4 regions of the Peribacillus sp. P4_B1 genome follow, and region 1 is predicted to be linked to each of the others. Evidence: riboswitches for the same ligand, from Rfam matches in the RefSeq annotation. Region 1 holds a riboswitch; each other region holds the start of a gene.
The links. A riboswitch is a leader RNA that binds a small molecule or an ion and turns the genes downstream of it on or off. The one in region 1 is predicted to bind S-adenosylmethionine.

Region 1 (7,341 bases):
GTTCCGGAAAAATAAGCATCTATCAACAATCCCGTTTTATCCCGGAATAGATCATTAAGTCCCTTCTCCTTCAAATCATCACAGATTTCACTTGTTTGCCTTGACTGCCATACAATCGCATTATAAACAGGGGTACCCGTTTCCTTATCCCAAACGACTGCCGTTTCACGCTGATTGGTTATTCCGATCCCGGCAATTTGCTCTGGCTTTACACCTGATTCCGATAGTACACCGGCAATTACCGCTAAAATTGATCCCCAAATCTCATTGGCGTTATGCTCTACCCAGCCCGGCTTAGGGAAATGCTGCGTGAATTCCTTTTGGGACGAGTGGACAATCTCGCCTTTTTCGTTAAACAAAATCGCCCGTGAACTCGTTGTTCCTTGATCCAATGATAAGATATATTTTTCCATACTGTGTTTCCCCCCTTTTTTAATTTAACTAGCCATGTTGCTAATTTCTAACTCACTTGATTGCTTTTTTCCAAAAGTATATGCTAACACCAATATTATCAGACTTGCTCCTAAAACAGCCCAAAAGGCTGTCGTCAATTCACCTAAAAAGACCGCTTTATAGAAGACAGCTCCAAGTGCTCCACCGACAATCGGACCAACAACCGGAATCCAAGCATAGCCCCAATTTGATTTTCCCTTACCCGGTATTGGCAGCAGGAAGTGAGCAATACGAGGTCCAAGGTCACGGGCAGGGTTTATGGCATAGCCTGTCGTTCCTCCTAGCGACATCCCGATGACAACAATCAATAAACCGACAGCAAATGGGTTCAGACCTTCTGTAAACTCGCCGGCTCCAATAAACAATAAGCCAAGAACAAGGATGAACGTGCCAATCATTTCACTTAATAGATTTGAAAAAGTATGTGGGATAGCCGGTGAGGTTGAAAACACACCAAGCTTTGTACCTGGATCCTCCGTAGCTTTCCAGTGTGGTAAATAATGCAGGAATACAAGAGTCGCACCTATAATTGCCCCTATCATTTGGGCCATGATGTACCCTGGCACATCAGCCCAAGGAAAATCTCCATTGATAGCTAACGCTACTGTAACAGCCGGGTTTAAATGCGCCCCGCTTATGGAACCCACTGCAAAAACACCCATTGTAACAGCCAGTCCCCATGCAATCGTGATAACGATCCAGCCGGCATCTTTTGCATAAGAACCCTTTAAAGATGAACCAGCCCCAATACCTGCTCCGAATAAAACTAAAATCATCGTGCCTACCACTTCTCCCCAAAATGGAGTCATGAATAAAACCCCTCCCCTGATAAATTTTTAAACCATGCCAACAAATAAAAGGAGATTCACAGCAGAACTATCTTCATAAAATGAATTATGAATAGATCTGTTGTGAATCTCCTAGTCTCCGTCACATATATTAACTTATAATTTACAATATACTAGTTTGTGAAAACGCTGTCAATTATTTGGCGAGGAATTATTCTATTTTTCTGTAATTTTTTTCAACTTCCTCGTTCGACCCCATTAAACGATATCCCATAATTCAGTTTTGGAAGTGGTGATTGCCGACGCTCCAGCATCAAGGGCGTTCAGGACTTCATCTGAAGTACGTATGAGGCCGCCTGCAAAAATCGGTGTCTGCAATCGTTCCTTCACCTCTTTTATCATCCATGGCATGGCGCCTGGCAAAACTTCGATATAGTCCGGCTTGGTTTTCTGCACCAGCTTATAACTTTTCTCCAGCGCATGTGAATCTATTAAAAAGATTCGCTGGATGGCAATGACCCCCTTTTGCTTCGCCTTCAATATAACGTTTGATTTAGTTGAAATCAGCCCATATGGATTATATTCCTGACAAATGAATTCTGTCGCGTACTCATCACTTCTTATGCCATGGATCAAATCGACATGATAAATCATTTTCTTATTATGCTGCTTTGCCATCATACTTACGTTTTTCAATTGTGATATATGCAAATCAAGAAACACACCTATTTCATAGGAACTTTCTAAAAATCTTTCGAAATCCTTCATGCTTGCCGAAGCAGGCAAAATCTTCTGGTCCATTATTTCCCTCCTTATCTCCTGGAAAACTATAAGTAATTTAGTATATTTTATAGAGCTTGATTTATCAAACACATTGTGAGGTATGGCATTTCAACCTACCCTTACACTAACATACCTGGCATCCCCTTTAAATATTGTGGCTAAAAACGATCCATCATATTGAAAGTTTCATTTTCAATGCACCTTCGACGAGTTCATACGATTTAATTGTGCCAACGGGGATTTTTCTCACGATGTTCCAAGCATTAACATTCATTTTGACCGTTCTATTTTCGAATTCAAAAAATGGCGGTTTGTTAAATATCCTTCGGTTAATGAAGTTCCTGTCAATTGGTTCCATTTCCACTAATTCAAATGAAATCGTTCTTTTTTCCACGTGAACCGGTTTTAATGTAATCCGGAAAGCTACGTTTTTCTTTAACATCATTTTTTTCACTTCCGTCGTTCCGGAAAGCACTATATGCTTTGGCGTAATCTCGACTTTAATATCCTGACCATATGATTTCATTCTTAAGATTTTCTCTATCATGGCTTCAGTTACCGTTATCGGTAAGCCATTTTTGAATGGACTGAATGTACTCATCCTTGCATTCCCCTCCTGCCGCTCATATGAAACGTCGGTTATAGCATATGCCGGGTTCCCTGATGTAGTTAACATTTCAACCCATATTAATAATCGGTATATTCGAAATCTTCCACCTTCATTACTTGACCTTTATAAAAACTACCTGTATAGTCTTAATTAATTTAATAGACAACTCTTATCCAGAGAGGTGGAGGGACTGGCCCTTTGATGCCTCAGCAACAGACTGATCATGTACTGTGCTAATTCCAGAAGTGTAGAAACTTGAAGATAAGAAGAGTATATAGCTTTGCTGCCAACACCTCTTCTTATTTTTAAGAAGAGGTGTTTTATTTTTAGGCTCTTTTCGTAAAGATTGTTGTTTTTAAAACGAAAGGTTGATTGGAGCGGAAGTGCGAGACTCCTGCGGGAGCAGCGGGACAGGCGAGCATCTGGAGGGGAAATCAACCACAACTCACTACCTGGTAAATAGCAACAAAGTACGTGAAAACAGCCTATTTTTAAAAGGAAAGAAGGAATGCAACATGTCAATCACATTAACGAAGGCACCATTCAGGGCCGATCACGTCGGAAGTTTATTAAGACCAGAACGTTTACATATTGCCAGAAAGCAATTTAAGGAAGGTACCATTTCAGCAGAGCGGCTTCGTGAAGTTGAAACCGAAGAAATCAATCGGATTGTCGAAAAACAAATTGAAGTTGGATTGGAGGCCGTGACGGATGGTGAGTTCAGACGAACATGGTGGCACTTTGACTTCCTCGAACATTTAAATGGCATCGAGGGATATGTGACTGAAAAAGGTCTCACATTCGATGGTGTGGAAACAGAGAGATATAACGTTCGCAATACCGGGAAGGTTTCATTCAATCCTGAACATCCCTTCATTCGCGATTTCATTGAATTGAACAAAATCGTGAACGGACGCGCCGTTGCCAAGCAAACCATTCCCAGTCCGAATCAATTATTTGCTGCAGGCATTCATAATGAAGACATCTACCCTGATATTGAAGACTATGCTAATGATATCATCAAAGCGTATCAGCATGCTTTGAAGGATTTTTATGAAGCAGGTGTACGTTATCTTCAATTGGATGATGTATATATTGCCAGACTTTCAGCTCCAGATTTCCAGTTCAAAGATGGAAAATATACGAGGGAACAGTTAATCGATCTTGCACTTCGCGTAATTAATGGCGCATTGGAAGGCAAACCAGAAGACCTTGTCGTCACTACACACCTATGTCGTGGGAACTACCAGTCGACTTGGGCGTTTGAAGGAAGCTATGCCCGTATCGCCCCAACTTTATTGGCAAAAGAATCAGTGGATGGATTTTTCTTGGAATATGATGATCAACGCTCAGGAGATTTCAAGCCATTGGAATACATTCCAAACGGCGGTGCACGGGTCGTACTGGGTGTCGTCACTTCAAAAAATGGAGAAATCGAAGACAAGGAAGCTGTTAAGGCACGCATTGAAGAAGCCTCGCACTTCGTTCCTCTCGAACAATTATGCTTAAGTCCGCAATGCGGCTTCGCCTCCACCCATCACGGTAACAAGCTGACCGAAGAACAGCAATGGGAAAAGCTGAAATTCGTCGTTGATGTAGCAAAAGAAGTATGGAAATGATTTTTTAGCGGAGACTTTAATTCTGATTTACAGGATTTGAACAACCTAATCGGCCCGCACTGATATGGGAGCCGATTAGGTTCTTGCAATAATACATTTCCATTCCTTTAATGACTCTTTAGATAACGGTATCAAGTTTTGCTATTTATGAAACTAACGATGAATGATAAAACCATTTGACATATCGATAATTCTCGATATAATGAAATGTATGAAAACAATCGAGATATTTAAAGCATTATCCAATGAATCCAGGTTGCAAATCTTACAATGGCTCAAGGCGCCTGAACTCCACTTCACCCCTCATGAGGGAATAGACATGAAGGAAACCGGCGTTTGCGTAAGTCAGATTACGGAAAAATTAAACATGACCCAGTCCACGGCCTCTCAATACCTCTCGATCCTTCTTAGAGCAGGATTGATTAAAACGGAGCGGATAGGAAAGTTTACGTATTACAAACGAGATGAAGAGGCGATCTCAAAAATTACTGATTTCTTGAAAGAAGAAGTATGAAAATGAGCCTGATCCGTACCTTAGAGGGTTGGGTTCATTTTTCTCTCTAACATTTCGATATTTCGCGATATGTTTATTTTTTTATTCATACATATTAACATATTACGATATGTCTTCATATAAATTAATAATCATTAATGAGGAGTGAATCTATTTTGCTTAATACATGGAAAATTTACATGTTAGCGATCATCAGTTTTTTAGTAGGAACATCCGAATTCATCATATCCGGAATTTTGGATAAGATTGCGGATTCTCTTGGAGTGACCATTGCTGCCGCAGGACAGCTCATTACAATTTTCTCCCTTGTCTACGCAATCGGTACACCCATTCTCATGGCTTTGACAGCAAGTTTAGACAGACGAAGATTAATGTTGTATTCCCTTGGACTATTCGTAGTGGCCAATCTGCTTGCCTTTCTATTACCAGGCTTTGGACCTTTTCTATTTGCACGCATAATCATGGCACTTGGTGCAGGATTGGTTGTAGTCACCGCTCTGAATATTGCCGCTAAGCTTGCTCCGCCAGATAAACAAGCAAGTTCTATTGCGACAGTTGTCATGGGGTTTACAGCTTCCCTTATCATTGGCGTACCTCTCGGAAGAATCATGGCAGATGCATTCGGGTGGAAATCCGTCTTTGGCGGAATCGCCCTATTCGGCCTGATTGCCATGATCGTTTTATTCTTTACCATTCCTCCTACCAAAGGGGATAAACCAATACCACTTCTCCAGCAGCTGGCCCTTCTTAAAAAAAGGAAAGTTGCCCTTGGATTATCGATAACCTTCTTCTGGCTTGGCGGATACTCGATAGCTTATACCTATCTATCCCCTTACCTGCTATCCGTATCAGGGATAAGTGACTCTCTACTTAGCACGGCCTTGCTTATATTCGGTATCGCAAGCTTGATCGGATCAAAGTTTGGCGGTTATAGTACGGATCGATGGGGTGTATCATTTACACTAATTGGCGGTATGGCGCTGCATATTATGATGATCATCATGTTATCCATCGTTACGAATTCATTGATGGGCGTTTTGATAATCCTTACATTATGGTCGTTCGCAGCATGGTCATCAGGGCCGACACAGCAATATCATTTAGCGACCCTTGAACCTGAATCATCAGGAGTCATGCTCGGTCTGAATCAGTCGATGATGCAATTGGCCATGGCGGCAGGTGCTGGAATTGGCGGTGTTGCTGTAGAACAAGTATCCCTTGCTTCCATAACCTGGATCGGTGCAACAGGGGTTGCCATTGCCATGGTCATAGTTCTGGTCCTTTCAAGTTCATCGTCAAGCAGTAAAATAGCACAATCCATAAAATCCTAGACCGTTATATAAACATTCATCATAAGGCTAGATTTTAGCCTTATGATAAATCCTAAAGCTGAAAGCAAACAAAAAAGGAACGGTCACTAGCACGTCCCCTTTTTACTTGCAGCTATCATCATCATCCATTTTCTTCACAAATATATCATCCGTCACCCTATCTTCCAGCTTGTTCCTCAAGGCCAATTCCGCAGCCTTCCCATCACTAGGCGACCCGTCCGCGAAATACATCGGAAACAAGGAGAAAAACATAATATAGAAAGAAAAATAGATGAATTGATACCAGATCACCGAGCTGTCCAGGATATTCTGATACACTAAGCTATATATGATCAACATGCTGACTAAATTAAAGATAGCCCCCCCTAAATATATCAGCGTATTCGTCAATCGATTATCATGTTTTAATCCCTTGAACTCGCAAGTCCCATTCCAAAAATAATATTTCCTCACCTCTATGTTCCGAAAGGCGAAAAGTTTATTACCACAACCGATCAAGATCTTCTTTTCTGATCCCCCAAAGATCGTAACAAAGAAAATATGCCCGCTCAAATGTATCAGCGTAACGATTGGCATGATCAAAAAAAAGGAAAATAGAAATTTAATGATATCAGAGAGACCAAACATGTTTAAGCAACCCTCCTTACCAGTGCAATTTTCTTGAACGTCCTTTTAAAAGGATGTTACTCTGATACCCTGCCCACACTAGTTATAACTAGTAAATTTTCACAGAAGGTATGTGTGGATTTCCATAATGATAAGAGAACAATTTCTTCATCTACCAACTTAAATTTGACTGTTTCCAATCAGACCGGACTCCTACTTAATTCGTCCTATCTCCGTTTAATTCGTTCTATCTCCTATTTTTCGGCCTTTAATATGAGCCTATTGATAAACAAATAAAAGCCGGACAATTAAATTGTCCGGCTGATTTTACTTTACGCTTGTTCATTCATATTTTTTGTCAAAGTCAAATTCTACTTCATCAAGTTTAACGAATTTAGTTTTTCTTACCAGTTTATAGCCAAGCCAAAGGCCAAGGAAAAGCGGGATTCCCAGGTATGCAGCTATAACACTGCCCCAATCAATCTGGTCTGAGAAAAAGGCTTGGATATTTTGGGACAGGATGACGATCATGCCAATTAAAATGGCGAAGATTGGCCCTATCGGGAACCATAATGCCTTATATGGAAGCTTCTCCAAAGAATTGCCTTGAGCGATGAATGCTTTGCGGAAACGGTAA
Region 2 (7,341 bases), on a different contig from region 1:
ATACCCTTTATTCTGGAGATTGAATATAAATGATAGATAGGAGTTTAAATGATGGCAGAGCACATAGAGTTTAGGGAGGCAGCACTTTCGGATTTACCCAGAATCGTTGAAATATATAATTCGACAATTGCTTCAAGAATGGTCACGGCAGATACGGAACCTGTATCCGTACAATCGAGGGTTAAATGGTTTGAGGAACATCATTCAGAAAGTCGACCACTATATATCATTACTATAGAAGGGCAAACTGCCGGATGGATGAGCTTTCAATCTTTCTATGGCCGGCCAGCTTATGATTCTACGGCCGAAATCAGCATTTATATCGATGATTATTTCCGGGGAAAAGGAATCGGACAAATTTCGATTCAAAAGGCAATTGAAGTGAGCCCTAAATTAGGGGTGAAGACTTTATTAGGTTTCATTTTTGCCCACAATATACCTAGCCTGAAGCTTTTTTCAAAATTCGGGTTTGAAAAATGGGCAAATTTGCCTCGAGTTGCAGAGCTCGATGGCATTGAAAGAGATTTGATTATACTTGGGAAACGTGTCGATAATTAAAATATTCATTTAAAAGCTATTGCCTTGAGCAGTAGCCTTTTTCAGATTAAACTAGGCCGAAATGGAGAATTTAGAAATACCTATATACTTTCTTAAGGGAAAAATATTCAGAATCTCTTTTATTTGTTAAAGCATTCAACAGCGTATCCAATTCTTGGCTTGCTTGAACAGTTAGAAGACTTGTTAAACCATAAATTGCCGCCAATTTAATCATTTCTTGTCTCTTCTCTTCTACTTTTTCCACAGTTACCTTCTGGCAAAGCATCAAGCCACCTCCCATTTATTCAATTTTTTTACACCTTCATCATAATGAAACTTATAGTTAAAATCAACTATTTATTTGAAATTAAATGTGTAATTTTACTGTTTAAATGTGACAAAAAGCCTATTTCATTTTCTAAATATGTATATATTGTGTCATCCCCTATATAAACACAAATAAAAAAAGCATCCACAAGTATAGACTGCGAATGCTTACATCATATCCCTTATCCCAAGATTATAGCCTATCGGATACTATGTCATCCATTCCGAAGGAGACTCGTTATTTGGTCTATTTATTACAATCTTATATTCATTTTCAAGTACTTTTAACGGGGCATCATAAAGGTGCCTTTCATCAGAGGTTTTGTATACTCCATTGGCCAATAACTCTTCAATAAGCATTGCCTTCCTCTGTTCAATCCTCTTAAATAATTCTGCCATGTAAATGGCTCCTTTCCTAGTCATCATAGAGCCCGCTTCTAGTTGAGCTAAACTGTATTAACCGGTTTGATTTCACCAAATTATATATACCTTTTCTAGTATGCCACTAAACGTTATTCCGCAAAAATAAAAGCCTCTTCTAATTCAAGAAGAGGCTTACAGTGTCCGTATGGCTCTTCTTATCTTCCAAGCAAATGCTTGTTGGATTTAGCACAGTTCCCAAAATGGGTCTGCTGCCGAGGTTTCTTTGGGCCAAGTCCCTCCACCTCTCTGGATAAGAATTCAATATATAAATGATGTAGAAATGATTTTATCCCAATAAACATCAAAAGTCAATTACCTGGTTCTTCCTTTTCCACTTGCCATAAATGGGTTTCCCCTTTCAAATGTGGGTTGCATTTTCTTGTCTTTCTGATATGATGTCAGTAATTACATACAATTCACACCACTAGGGGAGTCTTTTTTTAGACTGAGATGGAATTAGTTCCGGACCCTTTGAACCTGAACCGGCTCATACCGGCGGAGGGAAGTGGATGATATCGTCCATTTGCAGACTTTATCCATCTACCCCGTTCCGTATTCAGGAGCGGTTTTTTTTATGGATGTAAATAGGGGATCTATTCTAAAGGAGGATGAACAATGGAGAATACTAAATTAGAAACCTTCAGTGAAAGACTTCATGGACGGGCAAAAGAAATTTGGAAAAGGAACCATTCACATCCCTTTGTCCAGGCAATTGGAAACGGCACGCTACCTGAAAAGAAGTTTTCTTATTATTTGAAGCAGGACTATATCTATCTCATGGAATATTCCAAGCTTTTTGCTCTAGGTGTCATCAAAGCTCATAATATCGAAACCATGGCAAGATTTTCCAGTATTTTAAATGAAACTCTTCAAGTGGAAATGGATATGCTTCGGAATTCGGAATCAGTACCAAGGAATTGGAAGAAACAGAACCTACGCCTACCACTTTAGCCTATACGGGTTACATGCTAAATGCAGCTCAGCATGGGACTTTGGCAGACCTCATCGCTTGTCTCCTACCATGTGCTTGGGATTATTACGAAATCGGTTTGATATTAAAAAAACAAAATGGTGAAGCATTGGAAAACAACCGCTACGCAGATTGGATAAGGTCCTATTCATCTCCTGAATTCGGTGAGGCACACAAGTGGCTGATTGCTTTATTGGAAGAATTAACAAGAGGCATGCCTGAAAAGGAACTTCTGAGATTAGAAAAGCACTTTTTGGTGACTTCCCGATATGAATATTTATTCTGGGATATGGTTCAAAATGAACAGGATTGGCCACTGTAGGTATTGACATGATGATGAATCCAATCAAGAAAATGACGTTGACTGCCATGATCACGGGTATAACGACTCTGACCAGTTCAATTATTTTCATCCCTGTCGGATTTGCTAAAATCTTCCCGATACAGCATCTGGCAAATGTCCTGACAGCCGTTTTATTGGGACCTGCCTATTCGGTAACACAAGCTTTATTAGTTTCCATCATTAGAAACATGTCTGGTACCGGTTCAATTTTCGCCTTTCCTGGCAGCATGATAGGTGCACTATTGGCTGCCGTCCTTTATCGAAAAACACAAAGCTTGAAATTCGCCTGTCTAGGGGAAGTGATTGGGACCGGCATTCTCGGATCCCTATCCTGTTATCCACTTGCACTCCTCCTATTGGGGGAAAAAGCTGCTCTTTTTGGTTTTTTACCAGCTTTTATGCTTAGTTCATTCGCAGGTGCGCTTTTAGCTTTCATATTACTTAACATACTTCTAAAAAATAATTATATGAAGGGGATTTTTTATGAAAACAGCATTAACCATCGCAGGCTCTGATTCAGGGGGCGGTGCTGGAATACAAGCAGATTTAAAAACATTTTCTGCACATGGTGTCTTTGGAATGTCTGCCATTACAGCCGTTACTGCACAAAACACAATGGAAGTGCGTTCAGTTCAGGCCATCGAAACAGCTATCATCTCGGATCAAATTGCTGCCATCTTTGAGGATATTCATGTCGATGCAGTAAAAATAGGAATGCTTGGATCAAAAGAAATAGTGAAAACAGTCGCTGCGTCCATTAAAACCTACTTACCTTCCATCGTTATCCTTGACCCAGTCATGATTTCAAAAAGCGGCCACCATTTGCTAGACGAAAAAGCTGTCACTGCCTTAAAAATGGAATTACTTCCGCTTGCAACACTTGTAACCCCGAATGTACCAGAAGCGGAAGTCCTTACTGGCTTGTCGATTCGAACGAAACAAGATTTTTACAGGGCATGCATATCCATACATGAACTAGGTTCTAAAGCCGTTTTACTTAAAGGGGGCCATGCAGCAGGAAATCCAAACGATCTTTTTTATGATGGAACTGACTTCCAATGGATCAAGGGAGAACGCATTCATACACAAAACACACATGGTACAGGCTGTACCCTATCATCCGCCATTACATCCAACCTGGCAAATGGACTGCCATTGAAAGAGTCGATTGAACTGGCCAAAACCTATATTTCCGAAGCGATACGTAATAGCTTTTCAATCGGTAGGGGGCATGGACCTGTCCATCATTTTCATTCATTTTCAAAAAAAGAACGGAGTGACTTAATATGAATGTTGCTGCAGCCGATTTATTCGTGAAAGTACGAGAAAGAAAACCTCTCGTTCACCAAATCACCAACTTTGTTACGGTCAACGACTGTGCCAATGTCACCCTTGCCATCGGTGGCTCACCTGTAATGACATCGAGCCCCAGTGAAGTGGCGGATATGGTCAAATTAGCGAATGCATTGGTCCTGAATTTCGGTACGATTGATGATAAAGCCTTAGAAGCAATGGAGATTGCCGGCAAGACGGCAAATGCCCTGAATATCCCAGTCATTTTGGACCCGGTGGGAGTGGGTGCCACCTCCTATCGGACAGAGAAAGTCACAGAGCTCCTAAGTAAGGTTACTTTCCAAATCATTCGCGGAAATGCGAGTGAGATCCTTCGATTGATGGGGGGGGATATCGTTACACGCGGAGTGGATTCAGGGGAACTAGCGATTAGCAATGCAGAGCTGGCTGCACAAGCAGCAAATAATTTGAATAGTATCATCGTGGTCAGCGGGGCTAAGGATGCGGTCAGCGACGGAAAACATACGTCAATTATCGACAACGGGAATCTCCTTTTAACTAATGTTACTGGTACCGGATGCATGGCCACTGCTCTTATCGGCACCTTTTCCGGAGTCACGGACGATTTCTATTCTGCGGCAATTGCCGGTATCTCGACCATGAGCATTTCAGGGGACCTGGCAGCTGCAAAACTTCAAGAAGATGAAGGGACAGGAACGTTTCGAGTGCGATTAATGGATGCAATATCAAGAATGGATAAGGAAATCTGGATGCATGAGGTGAAAATAAATGAAGAAGTCCCAAATTGATTTAAGTCTATATTTAGTTACGGAAGAGTCGATAGCAATAGAAGAATTGACCAAAATCATTGCAGAATCGGTTTCAGGAGGAGTTTCGATCGTACAACTTAGAGAGAAAAACAATTCCTCCCTCTCCTTTTATAAAAAGGCTTCTGCATTAAAACAGTTATTGAGCGAGCTGTCCATTCCCCTTATCATTAATGACCGGGTAGATATAGCACTCGCTGTTGAAGCGGACGGAATTCATATTGGGCAAGATGATCTTCCACTGCCTGTCATCAAACAAATGGTTCCTGACGATATGATTGTCGGTGTTTCAGTCTCCACACTTGAAGAAGCTCTCGAAGCCGAACAAAATGGAGCAGACTATATCGGAGTCGGTTCCGTTTTCCCGACGAAGACCAAACAAGATGCAACGCTAATGGCCATTGAAGATTTGGAGGAAATTTGCCGCAGCGTATCGATTCCTGCCGTAGCAATCGGGGGTATCACAGCCGATAACATTTCCTCACTTTCAGATAGCGGGCTATCCGGTACCGCAGTCGTTTCAGCCATCATGAATGCAGATAGTCCAAAGATTGCCTCCGAACTCCTTTTAAAAATAATAAAAGACTTTAAGTAAAGAAAAGAGGGGACTGATTGGTCCCCTTCCTTCGTTTATGTCAAAACGGTATTCTTTGTTTCCTTCCCAAAAGCCACAGCAGCGGCTCCCACTAGAATAGCAATTGTAAATATGGTGAAAATCGTTGAAATCGGGGTACCGGCAGCAACTAAATACCCTACAAGCAATGGCCCCAGGACACCGCCAATCCTGCCAATACCAGCAGCTAGCCCTGTACCGGTTCCACGAACTGCAGTTGGATACTGCTCAGGTGTATACGCATAAAGCGCACCCCATGCCCCTAAGTTGAAGAAAGATAGGAACATTCCAGAAACTATCAGCAGTGCCAACCCCTCTGCCGATCCAAAGAAAAAGGCACTGATGGCTGTTCCAATTAAGTATGTGATCAAAACGAATTTACGACCCATCTTCTCTATCAGCCATGCAGCTGAAAAATAGCCCGGAAGCTGTGCAAGCGTCATGATCAAAACATATTCAAAGCTTTGAATCATACTGAATCCTTTTAAGACCATCACACTTGGCAGCCATAAAAACATCCCATAATAAGAAAAGACCACGCAAAACCAAAGAATCCACAAAACAAGGGTCTGGCGAGAATATTCCTTTTTCCAGACACTTTTCATGTTGCTTATTACTGTTGGTCTCTGCTTCTTTTCAAGTTCCGTAAATTTCGGTGAATCTGGTAGCTTCAAGCGCAGATACAGTGCATATAAAGCGGGAACTGCACTTAATATCAACGCAACCCTCCAACCATAAGCCGGAATGATGAAATAGGAGATGAGTGCTGCCAATATCCAGCCAACCGCCCAAAAACTTTCAAGGAGGACGACAACCCTTCCCCTTTTACTAGCATCAACACTTTCAGAAACCAATGTCGATGCAACCGGAAGTTCGCCTCCAAGTCCCATTCCAATCAAAAATCGCAATATCAAGAACAAGCTGAGTGTACCGACTGCTGCAGACAGGCCACTTGCGATTGAAAACAATAATAATGTAATGATAAAGACATTCTTGCGTCCGACCCTGTCAGCCATCGCACCAAAGAAAACAGCTCCGACAGCCATCCCTATAGAGTTTATGCTCCCTATCCAGCCAACCTGTTCACTGGTTAAGTTCCATTCCTGTTTCAAAGCAACTATAATGAAAGAAAGCATACCGACATCAAGTGCATCGAACATCCACCCAAGACCCGCAACACTTAATAATTTACGCTGCGATATCGTTTTAACATCATTTCCCATATATTCCTCCTGAAGAACTTTAGACCTTCTAGTTATTTTATCCCTATTCATTTTAACTATTAACTTTAATTTCCGCTATAGTATTTACACATGTCATGACAAAAAACTTCATCGTTTATAAATGAAGAATGACTCTTGATTGGGGTATTATGTCGAATGATAAAGATTGAATATTCCCTTTTTTTCATTTATTATAAAAATTGGCATAGATCATAGCGTTATCAAATAAGTCATCATGTTTTGCTGATATTCATATTCAGGAGGGTACTAATGACAAATCTAACGTTAGAAGTAAGTGGAAAGCTGCAAAAATTTTTAACAGGACCAAAAAAGCTTTATATTAATGGTCAGTTTGTAGAAAGTGCTTCAAAAAAAACCTTCTCCACTCCTAATCCTGCTACAGGACAAAAACTTGCCGAAGTATATGAAGCAGATAAAGAAGATATCGACTTAGCCGTCAAAGCTGCACGGAAAGCATTCGATGAAGGTCCTTGGTCAAGGATGAGCGCCGCTACCCGCAGCAGGCTTATGTATAAGCTGGCAGATTTAATGGAAGAAAACAAAACTGAACTTGCTCAATTGGAAACGCTGGATAATGGGAAACCAATCAGTGAAACTACCAATGCTGACATTCCTTTAGCTATAGAACATATGAGATATTTTGCTGGCTGGTCCACCAAGATTGTTGGACAAACCATTCCGGTAAGTGGAAATTACTTTAACTACACAAAACACGAGGCTGTTGGTGTTGTGGGACAAATCATCCCATGGAACTTTCCGCTTCT
Region 3 (7,341 bases), on a different contig from region 1:
GAAGTCAAATTGAATGGTGCGGTCAATCAACTGGCTGATTTAGAAAAAGAAAAAAGTGAAAATATCATAAGGTCGTACCGTGTGCTTAAGGATGAAGTGAAAAGTCAGCTTTCTTCTAAAATTCCTGAATTACTGAGGGATTGCTCTAAATCGTTAACGGAAAGCAGTGATTTCAGTCAGGTCCATATACAGTTGAACCATGAAATGAATGAGCGGATTCAAGCCTTCATTTCTGACAAGATCATGCCTCAATATTACCGTTCTCTTCAAGATTGGATTGCTAGTTCCCAAATGGAGTTCTCACAAAGCCAACAGTTTATGGATGAGATGAGTGCCGGATTCAATGAATTATACAAAGAAGAACGGATTATGCTGGCAGGTGACTTCAGGGTATTGGATGACTGGCGCCGTGATGCCGACCGGATGACAAGCAGTATCCGCATCGATGACGTTAATATCCTTTTGCGAAGGACTCCATCACAATTGCTGCTTAAAGGAGCAGGAAAGCTGTTTGGGGCAATACCGCAAAATAAAGCCAATATGTACAATCGTTATAAGAAATACTTGGAAAGTGAAGATTACCAGGATGTTGCGGAAATGATCACTGAACGCTTCCTTACCCAATTTGGATTGTTTGAAAAATCTTTAGATCGGGACATCTCACTTTTCTATCGCAGCTCATTTGCCTTACTTCAAAAAACAATAGAGCAAACGCAGACTGAAATTAAAGACTACCAGGCTGCATTGGAGCATATGAAAGAAAATCCGGAAGTTTACCGTGATCCGATCACTGTGTTCGAAGTGAAACTACGTCAGTTGGAGAGACTTGAAAAAATTGAGAAAAAGCGTCTAGCCCAGCTTCAAAGAAAATAAAAAGTAGCAGGAAACATTTCAAATATTCGAAAAACTATTGACTTTACGACTATATCCCTATAAAGTGATAATTACGAAAAACGTAACACGATATATTCTCTTATCAAGAGTGGCGGAGGGACTGGCCCTAAGATGCCCAGCAACCGTTCCATTAGGAATTGGTGCTAAATCCTGCAAAACAGAAATGTTTTGACAGATAAGAGAGGGATAAGTCTGCAATACAGCTGATTAAACCTCTCTATTACTAGAGAGGTTTTTATTTTATGATTTACACCAACTTAACTGATAAGAATAATAGGAGAATGTGGAGGGAAACAAGATGGGAAGATCTATTAAAGGGATATTCGTTTCAGCCATCGCTTCGGCGTTGCTTTTAACGGGTTGTTCTACAGGACAGAGTTCCACAGAATCGAAGAAAGAAGAAAAAGTATCATTTGAAAATGTACCGGAAAGATTTGCTGATGGGGAAGGGGCCAAAATCAAAGTGATCCGTAAAATTGGCGGTGATGATCATACGGCCCAATACCTTGCTGGAGCGAAGGAAGAAGGAGAAGCAATGGGCTTTCAAGTGGATACGTATACAGCCAATGGGGATACGGCTAAATTCCATGATGCGATCGCGCAGGCTTTGCAGGAAGATTATGACGGCTATATCATCTCCCATGGTGATGATGCAGCAACAGTGAATGACGTTCAAAAGTTGGTTGATGCAGGTAAAAGCGTTGTCACATTCGATTCAAATAGCGATTTATCTAAAATAGAAGGTGTGACATTAACTTCACAGGATGATGAAGCGCTGGCAACACTGGCTTTCGATAAACTGATAAAAGAACAGAAAGGTGAAGCGGCGATTGCTTACCTTTGGGTGGATGGTTTTCCTCCAATGGTGAGAAGAAATTCAGTTTATCAGGAAAAATTAAAAGAAAACCCTGGAATTAGGGAAGTCGAAAGATTCGGAGTGGCATCTGCAGATACTTCGGTTCAAACACAAAATGCAGTAGCCGCAATGCTGAATAAATACCCAAAAGGTAAATTGGATGCCATTTTCGCAACATGGGATGCCTTCGCTATCGGTGCCGCCCGGGCGATTAAAGAAGCGGGCCGCGATGAAGTGAAGATATACGGAATTGATGTATCGAATGCAGATCTTCAGGAAATCCAATCGGCCGCTAGCTCATGGTCCTACACGGCAGCCGTCGATCCCAAGTTGATTGGTGCAGTGAATATGAGGATATTGGCAAAAAAATTAGCGGGCGAAAAAACACCGCAAACCTATGACTTAGAGGCTTCACTTATTTCACAAAAGCAAATCCAAGCCTCAAAAGAAGCCGTTAACATGGCAAATCTGTCTGGTATTGTCGAAGGATGGGGTGTATCAACGGAATTTGAAGAAGATTGGATGAAAGTTTTGAAAGCTCATTATAAAAAGTAAAAGGGGACACTCTCTTGCAAGTGAAGGGAGTGTCTGTTCAATAAGGGGGAATGGACATGGGCACGCAACTAGAAATGAAGAAAATCTCGATTGAATTTCCAGGAGTGAAGGCGCTTAGTGAAGTTGACTTTTCTATACAATCAGGGGCAACCCACGCATTGGTCGGTGCAAACGGAGCAGGGAAATCGACGTTAATGAAGGTTTTATCGGGAGCCCATGTTCATTATTCAGGTGACATTTTTATTGATGGGATAAAGCAGAATATCCGCTCGCCCAAAGCGGCGCAGGAACAGGGTATTCAAATAGTTTATCAGGAAGTAGATACGGCCCTCATCCCTTATTTAACCGTTGGGGAAAATATAATGTTGAATGATATGGTCCAAAACATGGGAAAAAAACAGATAGTTCAATGGAAAGAGCTGCACAACCAAGCCTCTTTAATTCTTGAAGATATGAAAATTCGTGTCCCTTCGAAAAAGCTGGTAAGAGACCTTACCTTGGCTGAAAAACAGATGGTCCTGATAGCAAGAGCCGTTTCGACAGAATGCAAATTCCTGATTCTCGACGAACCAACTGCTCCGTTAAGTCATATAGAAACGACAGAACTTTTTCGAATTGTAAATGAATTAAAGCAAAAAGGTGTTGGAGTCATTTTCATTTCACATCGTCTGCCTGAGATTTTTGAAATCTGTGAGGAAATTACGATCATGAGGAATGGGGAGCTTGTCACTTGTCGAAAGATGGAAGACATCACCCGTAACGAAGTGATAGAGAATATGCTAGGGAAAACCATGGATGAACAGTTCCCTGAAGTGAATTCTTCGATTGGCGACGTTATTCTGGAAGTGAAGGGATTGTCAGATACAGAGAAAGTTAAAAATGTCAGTCTGCATATTAAAGCAGGGGAGATAATCGGCTTGGCAGGGTTGGTCGGGTCTGGGAAAACGGAGTTGTGTAAAAGCCTTTTCGGTCATACTTCGATTACAGCAGGTGAAATCATCCTAAATGGCCGAAAGCTTTCTTTGAAATCACCGCACCAAGCAGTAAAAAGCGGTCTGGCACTTATACCTGAGGAACGCAGGAAAGAAGGGATCCTTGTTCAGGAATCAGTATCGGCGAACTTGACTGCAGCCAGTATCGGCAAATTCTGCAAGACATTCAGTTTTGTGGATCGTAAGGCGGAAATGGAAAAAGCGAAGGAAATGATCGCAAGTCTCGGCATTAAAACTCCTTCAGGGGAGGTGAAAGTCGAAAACCTTTCAGGTGGTAACCAGCAAAAGGTTGCCATTGGAAAATGGCTTATAGCCGATGCGGATGTATACATATTCGATGAACCAACGAAAGGTGTCGATGTTGGAGCCAAGAAGGATATATTCGAAATGATTGCAAAGCTTGCGAGGGATGGGAAAGCGATCATTTATGCATCATCAGAGCTCTCCGAAATCATTGGCATTACTAACCGGACATACGTGTTATATGACGGGAGCACTGTCATCGAACTAGAAACAAGCAAAACGAATGAAGAAGAACTACTATTCTATTCAACAGGAGGAAATTAGGATGAGTACACCCATTTCTGTTACACAGACAGCGAAAGCGAAGAAAAAGGTGGACCTGTTCGAATTTTTCTATAAATACGGCACAATATTAACGATTGTCATTCTAATTGGAATTTTTGCCGTGTCCAATCCATCTTTCATTCAAACTACTAATCTGATCAACATCCTGCGTTCCATCTCAATCGTGACCATCATTGCGATCGGCATAACGATATCCTTGACAGTGAATGGGTTCGACCTTTCCGTCGGCTCCGTCGCATCATTGGCCAATGCCATCGTCATCTCAATGTTTGTCTGGTTTTCACAGGATACATTGATTGCCATATTAGCTGCAATCGGTGCCTCACTTGTCGTAGGGGCATTGAATTCATTCATGATCGTTAAATTGAGAATTCCCGACATGCTGATGACATTGGCTACGATGTTCATTATCCAGGGAATTGCCCTTACCTATACAAAAGGGGCCACGGTTTCGCAAAATATGGTCATGCCCGATGGGACATTCGCAACAGGGCAAATCAGCCAGCTTTTCGCAAAGGTTGGTCAGGTACCATGGATAATCCTGATCATGGCAGTCATTGTGATTGCGACCCATATCTTTTTGACTTATACGAAGCACGGTCGTTATATGTACATGATTGGGGGAAATAAGGAAGCGGCGAGACTTTCCGGGATATCGGTTAATAAATACAAAATCCTTGCCTATCTGCTTTCAGCTCTATTAGCTGCAATCGGGGGGATTGTCCTAGCTTCAAGGGTCATGACATCGGAAATCAATTCAGGGTCCCCCTATTTAATGGATGCCGTTGCAGCAGCCTTCATTGGTTCCTCCGTTTTAGGAGCGGGAAAATCGAATGCCTTTGGAACCTTTGTCGGTGCAGTCCTGATCGGAATCCTTCAAAATGGTTTGATCATGATGTCCGTTCCGTATTATGCTATGGATATCGTCAAAGGAACAGTGCTGGCCCTTGCGCTCGCGGTAACTTATTATAAACAAAAACATTAAAATGAATCTGTTACGTTAATATGACTATATGATAAGTCTGCATGTGGATGATATAAGAGACTGGTAACTCGTGGTGAGTTTTAACGAAAGAATAAGAAGATAGGGGAAGAGGGTTCTTTTTCCCCCTCTTTCCAAACTAATTTCCAATATCCAAATTTAAAGAAAGTAATTACACTCACTATATTTTGTTTTTATAAATGACTTTGTTAACATCGTGTCTTACTGTTTTGTGACCTTCTTTAATTCCTTTCCCCATGGCAATAAGCATAACATCTAAATACCTATCAGAAATTTTCAAGGCTGACTTTAATTGTTCGGAATCATACCCGGACATTGTAATGGTTTCAAGACCTGCCTCGTTCGCTAATAAAACTAACGACATTGACGCCAGGCTTGCGTCTCTTATTAATTCAACCTTTAAATCTTCTTTTGATTTATTTAGATAATAATTGATTGCCGCGTTTGTTAGATAATCTCTTACTGATGCGTCAAAATAACCTTTTTGAAACTCATCCTCATGTATCATTATGATATTTTCTTTTTCAAATGCTTGATAATCACCTAGTATAACAATCAGTACTGATGCTTCAATTACCTGTTGCTGATTAAAAGCAATGGGCAGTAACAAATTCTTTAAATATGGTTCATCTATAACCAGGTATCGTGTTGCTTGAATATTGTTTCCGTTAGGCGATTTACTTGCTCCTTCAATAAATGTCGACAACGTTTCTGGACTAATTTTATAATGGGGATCATACTGCCTTACGGAACGTCTTTTTTCTATAATCTCTCTTACACTCATCGTGTTCACTTCCAATGTAATATTTGCTTCATAATTCGATTATAATGGACCATGATGCAGTAGAAAATAAGGCACAATAAAGTGGCATAGCCACCTTTATGTGCCTATTCAGGAGGAATGAGTAATGAAGAGTCTAAATACTGGAATAAATATTTTCATGAATACTGTAGGAGGAAAGTGGAAATGTTTAATCCTCTTTTTTCTGAGTCAAAAACCAATGAGGACGAAAGAGTTTTATATCCTAATACCGGCCATTACCCAGAAAGTCTTAACCGACCAATTAAAGCAGTTGGAAAGAGATGGGCTTGTCCGAAGAGAAGTATATAAAGAAGTACCACCAAAAGTAGAATACAGTTTAACTGAGTTAGGTCAATCCTTTGTACCTGTATTAAATACAATGTGTGAATGGGGCAATACATATGCAGTCGAACAAAACCTCGAAAGACAAGAACAAATCTGTCGTCATAAATAAGTAAGAACTGCATCAACTAGGAGTATGGCTTTTTTTTGCAAGAGCAGTGATGCAAGACGCTGGATGCCGCCCAAGGTGGCGAAAATCGACTTGTTACACTGTACGTGAACCGATAACACCTTTCAATTTCCCCATGAATCTAGTCGCCCATAAAGTATTTCCTGCCATCGCAGCAGGAAATACAATTGTATTAAAGCCAGCAAGCCAAACGCCTCTATCCTCTTTATTCCTTGGAGAACTATTACAGGAAGCAGGATTGCCTACAGGAGCATTAAATGTGGTCACGGGTGGAGGAAGAGTTGTTGGAGACAAGTTGGTCACAGATTCTAGAGTAAGCATGATTACTTTTACCGGTAGCCCAGGAGTTGGGATTGGCATTCGCAACAAAGCTGGATTGAAATGAGTGACGCTGGAGCTGGGATCCAATGCAGCTGTCATCATTGACAGTGGTGTGGATATCGATAAGATTATTTCTCGTTGTGTGACTGGGGCATTTTCAAACCAGGGACAAGTATGTATTTCTTTGCAAAGGGTTTATGTTCATGAAGAAGTCTATGATCGTTTTGTTGAAAAGTTTATAGAAGCAACGAAACTATTAAACTTAGGTGATCCGCTTGATCCAGAAACGGATGTTTCCGCATTGATCTCCCCAAATGATGTTGAAAGAACCCTCAATTGGATTGAGGAGGCGAAACAAGATGGAGCCAAGATTGCAACAGGTGGAATAGCGGAAGGCAATATCCTTCATCCGACCGTCATATTAGATGCTGATGCTTACTCAAAGGTATCTTGTCATGAAGTGTTCGCCCCAATCGTGTTGATTAACAAGGTTCAATCAGTAGAACAAGCAATTGATTTAGTGAATGATTCCAATTACGGCCTGCAAGCAGGGATTTATACGAACGATGTACGTAAAGCACTGGATGCGGCAGAAAATATACAAGTTGGTGGAGTCATGATCAACGACATTCCGTGTGGATAATATGAAAGCGGAACTGGCCGTGAAGGATTAAAATACTGCAGCAGAAGAAATGACAGAAATGAAGCTGGTTGTCTGGAACCGAAATTAGGGAGTGAAAAAGCATGGCTTATTTTGCAGCAATTTTACATATGATTGATGCTGAAAAAAATATAGAAGTGCGTCCACAGCAAATCGAGTATTTAAACGAACTTGAAGGCGTTTTAAAGCGTCTGTCA
Region 4 (7,341 bases), on a different contig from region 1:
TCACTTCACCGAATAATGCAATCGGTCTGGATATCATGCAAATGATCAATGCGGCGGTCGACGAAGCGGAAGCGAATTTTAAAGGCCTGGTCATCGGTAACCAAGGCAAGAATTTCTGTGTTGGCGCTAATATTGCAATGATGTTGATGGAAGCGCAAGATGACAATATTCTCGAACTTGATATGGTCATCAGCCAATTCCAAAAGGCGATGCTTAAAATTAAGTACAGTGCGGTCCCGGTAGTGGTAGCCCCGTTTAATATGACACTTGGCGGTGGTGCTGAAGTATCCCTTCCGGCTGCGCGCATCCAGGCAACGACTGAAACGTATATGGGACTAGTGGAAGCTGGTGTAGGTTTGATCCCAGGCGGCGGCGGTACTAAAGAACTTTATGTGAAGACATTGAGGAATATGCCGAAGGGTGTCGACTTTGATTTACAGAAAGTGGCCAACAAAGTATTTGAAACGGTCGCCATGGCAAAAGTTTCAACCTCTGCTGAGGAAGCACGCGGGGATAATTTCCTTAATTCAACTGATGGAATAAGCGTGAATGCGGATCATCAACTATATGATGCGAAGCAGGCAGTCATCTCCATGTATGAACAAGGTTATACTGCTCCAACCTGCACAAAGATTCCTGTAGTAGGTGAAACGGGTTATGCCACACTGCTATTGGGGGCGGAATCCATGCGCCTTTCAGGATTCTTATCCGATCATGACCTTGTCATAGCCAAAGAGCTTGCATACGTCTTGGCAGGGGGGAAACTCCCATTTGGCACGAAAGTGGATGAACAGTATATCTTGAACCTAGAAAAACAAGCGTTCCTAAAACTGATTTCAACTCCAAAATCACAAGCAAGGATGCAGCACATGCTTGTTAAAGGGAAACCACTCCGTAACTGATAATAGATGAAGATATGGCCAAACGAAGGTTAATAGATTGATAGCTTAAAAATGAGTAAGGGGGATCCTCATGAAAGAAGCGGTAATAGTAGCTGGAGCAAGGACTCCGGTAGGAAGAGCGAAAAAAGGTTCTCTTGCTAATGTACGCCCGGATGATTTAGGGGCTCTTGTTGTAAAGGAAACGTTAAAGCGTGCAGGGAATTATGAAGGCACCATCGATGATCTGATTATCGGTTGTGCGATGCCTGAAGCTGAGCAAGGATTGAACATGGCGCGTAACATTGGAGCATTGGCAGGATTGCCTTATACAGTGCCAGCCATAACCATTAACCGTTACTGTTCAAGCGGATTACAAAGTATCGCTTATGGAGCGGAGAGAATCATGCTTGGCCAAAGTGATACAGTCATTGCAGGCGGAGCGGAATCCATGAGCCTTCTGCCGATGATGGGCCATGTAACACGTCCGAACGCGCAACTTGCGGAAAAAGCCCCGGAATATTATATGGGTATGGGTCATACTGCTGAAGCCGTTGCAAAAAAGTACGAAATTTCCCGAGCCGATCAAGATGCATTTGCTGTACAAAGTCATCAAAGGGCGGCTAAGGCCATTGCAGAAGGAAAGTTTTCGGATGAAATCGTGCCGGTTGACGTAACCCTCCGCTCAGTGGGGCCTGATCTTAAATTAAAGGAAAAGTCATTCACATTTGCGCAGGATGAGGGCGTTCGTCCAGGAACGACTGTTGAAGTGCTGAAAAAACTAAGACCTGCATTCTCTGTTACAGGATCCGTAACAGCAGGGAATTCATCACAAACGAGTGATGGAGCAGCCGCGGTCATGGTCATGGATGGGGAAAAGGCATCTTCATTAGGGATGAAACCGATTGGTAAGTTCCGCTCCTTTGCTGTAGCGGGGGTACCACCTGAAATTATGGGCATCGGACCGATTGCAGCCATTCCTAAAGCTTTAAAACTAGCAGGCCTTGAGTTATCCGATATTGGTTTATTTGAATTGAATGAAGCCTTCGCTTCCCAATCCATTCAAATCATTCGTGAGCTGGGATTGAATGAAGAGATTGTCAATGTGAATGGTGGAGCCATTGCCTTGGGCCATCCCCTAGGATGTTCAGGAGCAAAATTGACATTAAGCCTGCTTCATGAAATGAAGCGCAGAAACCAACAATTCGGAGTCGTGACAATGTGTATCGGCGGCGGAATGGGAGCTGCCGGAGTATTTGAATTATTAGCGTGACCCACCCTTTCCAGAAGCTGTCAACATGCTTCCGGCGGGTTTACTATCATTAACATTTAGGAGGAAATAACATGTCGAATCAAACTAAAGATAACCTCATTAAAGGCGGAGCCTTTTTAGTAGAGGATATTACGTATGATCAAGTGTTTACACCTGAAGATTATTCCGATGAGCATAAAATGATTGCCAAAACTTCTGAGGATTTCGTAGTGAATGAAATTCTGCCGCAGGTTGAACATTTAGAGAACCATGAATTTGACCGTTCTGTTAAATTACTGAAGCATGCAGGTGAAATCGGTTTACTTGGTGCTGACGTTCCTGAGGAATACAGCGGATTGGGTCTTGATAAAATCAGTTCGGCATTAATTACAGAAAAAATGGCACTTGCAGGCGGCTTCGGTATTACGCATGGTGCACACGTAGGTATCGGATCTTTGCCAATCGTATTATTCGGGAATGAAGAACAAAAGAAAAAATATCTCCCTTTACTGGCAACGGGAGAGAAAATTGCTGCGTATGCATTGACGGAGCCCAGCTCAGGTTCAGATGCCTTAGGAGCAAAAACGACAGCGAAATTGAATGCAGAAGGAACCCACTATATTTTAAATGGTGAAAAACAATGGATTACGAATGCAGGTTTTGCAGATGTCTTCTGTGTTTACGCTAAAATCGACGGCGAACAATTCTCTGCTTTCATTGTTGAGCGAGATTATAAAGGCGTATCAACTGGTGCTGAAGAGAAGAAAATGGGGATCAAAAGCTCATCTACACGTACATTAATCCTTGAAGACGTTCTTGTACCAGTCGAAAATCTTTTGGGTGTAGCAGGAAAAGGGCATGTCATTGCATTCAATATCCTGAATATTGGCCGGTATAAGTTAGGCGTGGGTGCTGTCGGCGGATCTAAACGTGCCCTTGAGATTACAGCTGCTTATACGAATCAACGCCAACAGTTCAAAACGAAAATTTCCGATTTTAACTTGACGAAAGAAAAACTTGCAACAATGGCGGCAAAAATTTATGCTGCTGAAAGCTCTGTTTACCGTACCGTTGGACTTTATGATCAAAGACAGAGCAAGTTGACGGATGAGCAAGTGAAAGATGGAAAATCAATGGCAGCTGCAATCGCTGAATATGCAATTGAGTGTTCAGTGAATAAATTCTTCGCCTCCGAAGTATTGGATTACGTTACGGATGAAGGCGTACAGCTTCATGGTGGTTATGGTTTCATGCAGGAGTATGAAATTGAAAAAGCATATCGTGATTCCCGTATTAACCGGATCTTTGAAGGTACAAATGAAATCAATCGATTGCTTGTTCCGGGAACTTTCCTGAAAAAAGCACTTAAAGGGGAATTGCCACTTCTTCAAAAGGCACAAAGCCTGCAAGAGGAATTAATGATGATGATGCCGGAAGAGCCTGGCGATGAGCCATTGGCACAAGAAAAAATGCTTGTTAGAAACGCTAAGAAAATCGGTATTTTGGCTAGTGGCCTTGCTGCCCAGAAATATGGGAAAAACCTTGATCAAGAACAAGAAATCCTCTCCAACATTGCTGATATAGCTTCCCTTGCCTATGCAGCTGAGTCCGTTGTGTTACGTACGGAAAAAGCAATTGCGTCTACGGGGCTGGAGAAGAACAAACAAAAAGTGCTTTATACGGAAATTTTCGTTCAGGAAGTTTTCAATGAAATAGAACAACATGCAAAGGAAACGTTAATTGCGGTGGAAACAGGCGACACTCTTCGCATCATGCTTGCTTCCCTTCGCAAGCTGACAAGACACACTCCAATCAATGTCATTGCGAAAAAACGTGAAGCTTCGGTAAAGGTAATCGAAACGGAAAAATATGCGCTATAAGCAATAAATCAGAATCTGTAAAGGGGATGCCCGTAAAGGCATTCCCTTTATTTCCTTTGATGAAATCTCATTGGGAATTCAAAGGATATTTCATTGTATTGCGTGGTGAAAACGGGTATTCTATTGATAGGTGGTGAAACGATGGGCTTAACATTATATTGGTACCCAAAATGCGGCACATGCCGTAATGCGAAAAAGTGGCTGGATAATCATGAACTGCAATATGAAGCAATCCATATAGCGGAAAACCCGCCTTCGCGAACTGAAATCGAACAATTATATAAAATCAGCAATTTAGAGTTGAAGAAGTTTTTCAATACTAGCGGTCAAAAATATCGGGAGCTGGGCTTAAAGGATAAGCTGAAAGAAGCTTCTGATGCAGAGATGCTTGATATATTGTCCACAGATGGCATGCTTCTGAAAAGGCCGATTGTTACGGATGGTACCAAAGTGACGGTAGGTTTCAAAGAAGAGCAATTCGATCAGGTTTGGAACTGAAATTTAACAAAATATTTGGTTAATTCCTTACTTAAACATAAGATCTGCCTTATAATGGAATAGATAAAATAAGATGTACATATGGAGGGTTAATAATGACAACAACACCAAAAGAACTTCGTTACACTAAAGAACATGAATGGGTCAAAACGGAAGATGGAACAGTGCGCATTGGAATTACTGCTTTCGCCCAGTCCGAGCTTGGGGACATCGTATTCGTTGAGCTTCCGGAAATCGGTGATGAACTGAAAGCGAACGAGCCATTTGGAAGTGTGGAATCCGTTAAGACGGTTTCTGAGCTTTATGCTCCAATTAGTGGCAAGGTTGTTGAAGTAAACGAAGATTTAAGTGACAACCCTGAATATGTAAATGAATCTCCTTTTGAAAAAGCATGGATGATCGTGCTTGAACCATCAAATAGCAGTGATATTGAAGATCTGATGAGCGCTGAAGAATATGAAAGTTTGATTAACGGTTAAAATAAAGGAGAGGGGGGCCTGGAAAGGCCTGCTCTCTTTTTCATTTTGTACAATTGCAGTTGCGCACATAATTCGTGAGATGGAGTGATGACATGGAATGGGGCGAGTTCGATAAAGTGATCATTGTAGAAGGCAGTTCCGATAGAAAAAAAGTTGCCTCCGTTTTAAATGAAGATGTGGATATAAGATGTACGAATGGGACCATATCATTAACTAAGCTCGATGAATTAGTGGATGAATTGATGGAACGTGATGTTTATCTCCTGTTTGACGCAGATGAATCAGGAGAAAAGCTGCGGAAGCAATTCCGAAGGGAAATGCCGGAAGCGAACCACCTGTATATTAATAAAATGTACAAAGAAGTGGAAAGCTCACCCGAACATCATATCGCAACTGTGCTTTTATCTGCCAATATGAATGTGAAAATGAAATTTTTAAGTCAAAGGATGAACGATTAATTGATGCAGGAATGGAAAGAAGAAGAGTGTAAGATTGCCGTTGAAAAAGGGGAAACCTTTTGTTTATATTTATATACGCCTTTATGCGGTACCTGTCAGGTGGCTTCCAAGATGCTGACGATATCCATGGAACTTTTCCCGGAATTGAAGGCAGGCAAAATGAATATGAACTATGTCCAAGCAATCGCCGAATCGTATGAAATTGAAAGTGTCCCTTGTTTATTGCTTTTCAAAAAAGGACAGCTGCACAAAAAAATATATGCCTTTCAATCCGTTCCTTATTTGTATGGATTGCTTAAGGAAATCAGCTAAGAAACCAATCAGAACCGGATTGGTTTTTTTATTGTGAACATTTTGCTCCCAAATTGAAATCAAAAAAAGAATATTCTAACAATTCATTGACTGATTAATTCTAAAATGCTATATTTTGAATTAAGTAAGTAACGGCTGAATTTAATAGTTCTTATCAAGAGTGGCGGAGGGACTGGCCCGACGAAGCCCGGCAACCGGTATAAATTTATATACGGTGCTAATTCCAGCAGAGTGTTGGCTCTGGAAGATGAGGTGTGTTTTAAAACCTCTTCTTGTGGAAGTGGTTTTTTTGTTTATGAAAGGCCAGGTTTTCATGAAATTCCAACTAAATCCATAGAAAAAGGTGAAATCATATGTCAGAGAAAAAGTTGCGTTTTGAAACATTGAGTGTTCATGGCGGTCTGCAAGCTGATGAAACAGGTGCCCGGGCAGTCCCTATCTACCAAAGCAATGCATACTTGTTCAAAGACACAGACCATGCAGCGAATTTATTTGGTTTAAAGGAGAATGGTTATATATATACACGACTCCATAATCCCACGGTCAGTGTTTTTGAGGAAAGAATGGCCTTATTGGAAGGCGGTATCGGCGGATTGGCAACTGCAAGCGGAATGGCAGCCATCTCACTGTCAATCCTGAATATTGCCGGTGCAGGGGATGAAATTGTTTCAGCCTCTACATTATATGGCGGCACGTATAATCTTTTTGAAAATACTCTTCCTAAATATGGGATTAAGGTGAAGTTCGTTTCACCTGATGACCCAGAAAGTTTCAAAAGGGCAATTACGCCAAGAACAAAAGCCATATTTGCTGAAACGATTGGAAATCCAAGTTTGAGGGTCCTTGATATAGAAGCGGTAGCGGACATCGCCCACGAAGCAGGGATACCTTTAATTATCGATAATACCTTCGCTACACCGTATCTATGCAGACCAATTGATTTTGGGGCGGATATTGTCATCCATTCCGCTACAAAATGGATTTTGGGAAATGGAACGACGTTAGGCGGTGTCATAGTGGATGGAGGGAAGTTCGACTGGAACTCGCCAAACTACCCTGGCTTTACGGAGCCTGATCCAAGCTACGACGGTCTTGTATACGCCGATGCAGTTGGACCTGCTGCTTTTATAACGAAAGCCCGAGTGCAGCTGCTTCGTGATTTAGGTCCTGCGCTAAGTGCCCAAAGTGCATTCCAGTTTACGCTTGGACTTGAAACGCTGCATGTAAGAATGAAAGAGCATCTTTCGAACACCAAGACTGTTATTCAATATTTGGAAAATCACCCTGCCGTGACATGGGTTTCACATCCCGGTAAAGAGGATCATCCAGATAAAGCCCTTGCGGACAAATACTTGCCTAAGGGAGCAGGATCTGTTGTGACTTTTGGAATACAGGGTGACCGCGAAGCCGGGGCAAAACTTATCAATTCGGTGGAATTATGGTCCCATGTAGCTAATGTAGGGGATGCTAAGAGTTTAATCATCCACCCTGCCAGTACGACCCACCAACAATTGAATGATGCAGGTCTGGCGAAAGCGGGAGTGCGTGCTGATCAGGTCCGTTTATCCATCGGGATTGAAAATG

Region 2: another riboswitch for S-adenosylmethionine. It lies ahead of AC1DVK_RS04945 (Fur-regulated basic protein FbpA); the one in region 1 lies ahead of AC1DVK_RS12900 (5-methyltetrahydropteroyltriglutamate--homocysteine S-methyltransferase).
Region 3: another riboswitch for S-adenosylmethionine. It lies ahead of AC1DVK_RS15635 (sugar ABC transporter substrate-binding protein); the one in region 1 lies ahead of AC1DVK_RS12900 (5-methyltetrahydropteroyltriglutamate--homocysteine S-methyltransferase).
Region 4: another riboswitch for S-adenosylmethionine. It lies ahead of AC1DVK_RS12110 (O-acetylhomoserine aminocarboxypropyltransferase/cysteine synthase family protein); the one in region 1 lies ahead of AC1DVK_RS12900 (5-methyltetrahydropteroyltriglutamate--homocysteine S-methyltransferase).

Annotation. Positions count from the first base shown of each region.
Region 1 is NZ_JBFUHM010000019.1:11,408-18,748, forward strand. Features, by position in the region: gene glpK (glycerol kinase GlpK) at 1-413, opposite strand, end outside; gene AC1DVK_RS12885 (MIP/aquaporin family protein) at 438-1,262, opposite strand; gene AC1DVK_RS12890 (glycerol-3-phosphate responsive antiterminator) at 1,500-2,042, opposite strand; gene AC1DVK_RS12895 (hypothetical protein) at 2,197-2,625, opposite strand; SAM riboswitch class I at 2,801-2,902, shown strand; gene AC1DVK_RS12900 (5-methyltetrahydropteroyltriglutamate--homocysteine S-methyltransferase) at 3,150-4,253, shown strand; gene AC1DVK_RS12905 (ArsR/SmtB family transcription factor) at 4,465-4,767, shown strand; gene AC1DVK_RS12910 (MFS transporter) at 4,923-6,098, shown strand; gene AC1DVK_RS12915 (hypothetical protein) at 6,201-6,725, opposite strand; gene AC1DVK_RS12920 (amino acid permease) at 7,047-7,341, opposite strand, start outside.
Region 2 is NZ_JBFUHM010000006.1:50,325-57,665, forward strand. Features, by position in the region: gene AC1DVK_RS04935 (GNAT family N-acetyltransferase) at 52-558, shown strand; gene AC1DVK_RS04940 (aspartyl-phosphate phosphatase Spo0E family protein) at 629-823, opposite strand; gene AC1DVK_RS04945 (Fur-regulated basic protein FbpA) at 1,075-1,263, opposite strand; SAM riboswitch class I at 1,440-1,544, opposite strand; TPP riboswitch at 1,704-1,808, shown strand; partial or broken gene tenA (thiaminase II) at 1,903-2,579, shown strand; gene thiW (energy coupling factor transporter S component ThiW) at 2,594-3,115, shown strand; gene thiD (bifunctional hydroxymethylpyrimidine kinase/phosphomethylpyrimidine kinase) at 3,084-3,890, shown strand; gene thiM (hydroxyethylthiazole kinase) at 3,887-4,702, shown strand; gene thiE (thiamine phosphate synthase) at 4,683-5,315, shown strand; gene AC1DVK_RS04975 (MFS transporter) at 5,351-6,556, opposite strand; gene AC1DVK_RS04980 (aldehyde dehydrogenase family protein) at 6,827-7,341, shown strand, end outside.
Region 3 is NZ_JBFUHM010000026.1:4,250-11,590, reverse strand. Features, by position in the region: gene AC1DVK_RS15640 (GTPase domain-containing protein) at 1-873, shown strand, start outside; SAM riboswitch class I at 971-1,076, shown strand; gene AC1DVK_RS15635 (sugar ABC transporter substrate-binding protein) at 1,193-2,305, shown strand; gene AC1DVK_RS15630 (sugar ABC transporter ATP-binding protein) at 2,362-3,864, shown strand; gene AC1DVK_RS15625 (ABC transporter permease) at 3,866-4,870, shown strand; gene AC1DVK_RS15620 (nitroreductase family protein) at 5,049-5,672, opposite strand; gene AC1DVK_RS15615 (winged helix-turn-helix transcriptional regulator) at 5,797-6,144, shown strand; partial or broken gene AC1DVK_RS15610 (aldehyde dehydrogenase family protein) at 6,204-7,214, shown strand; gene AC1DVK_RS15605 (hypothetical protein) at 7,228-7,341, shown strand, end outside.
Region 4 is NZ_JBFUHM010000017.1:57,901-65,241, reverse strand. Features, by position in the region: gene AC1DVK_RS12145 (3-hydroxyacyl-CoA dehydrogenase/enoyl-CoA hydratase family protein) at 1-902, shown strand, start outside; gene AC1DVK_RS12140 (acetyl-CoA C-acetyltransferase) at 973-2,151, shown strand; gene AC1DVK_RS12135 (acyl-CoA dehydrogenase family protein) at 2,223-4,010, shown strand; gene AC1DVK_RS12130 (arsenate reductase family protein) at 4,152-4,508, shown strand; gene gcvH (glycine cleavage system protein GcvH) at 4,604-4,987, shown strand; gene AC1DVK_RS12120 (toprim domain-containing protein) at 5,080-5,445, shown strand; gene AC1DVK_RS12115 (thioredoxin family protein) at 5,449-5,757, shown strand; SAM riboswitch class I at 5,906-6,011, shown strand; gene AC1DVK_RS12110 (O-acetylhomoserine aminocarboxypropyltransferase/cysteine synthase family protein) at 6,111-7,341, shown strand, end outside.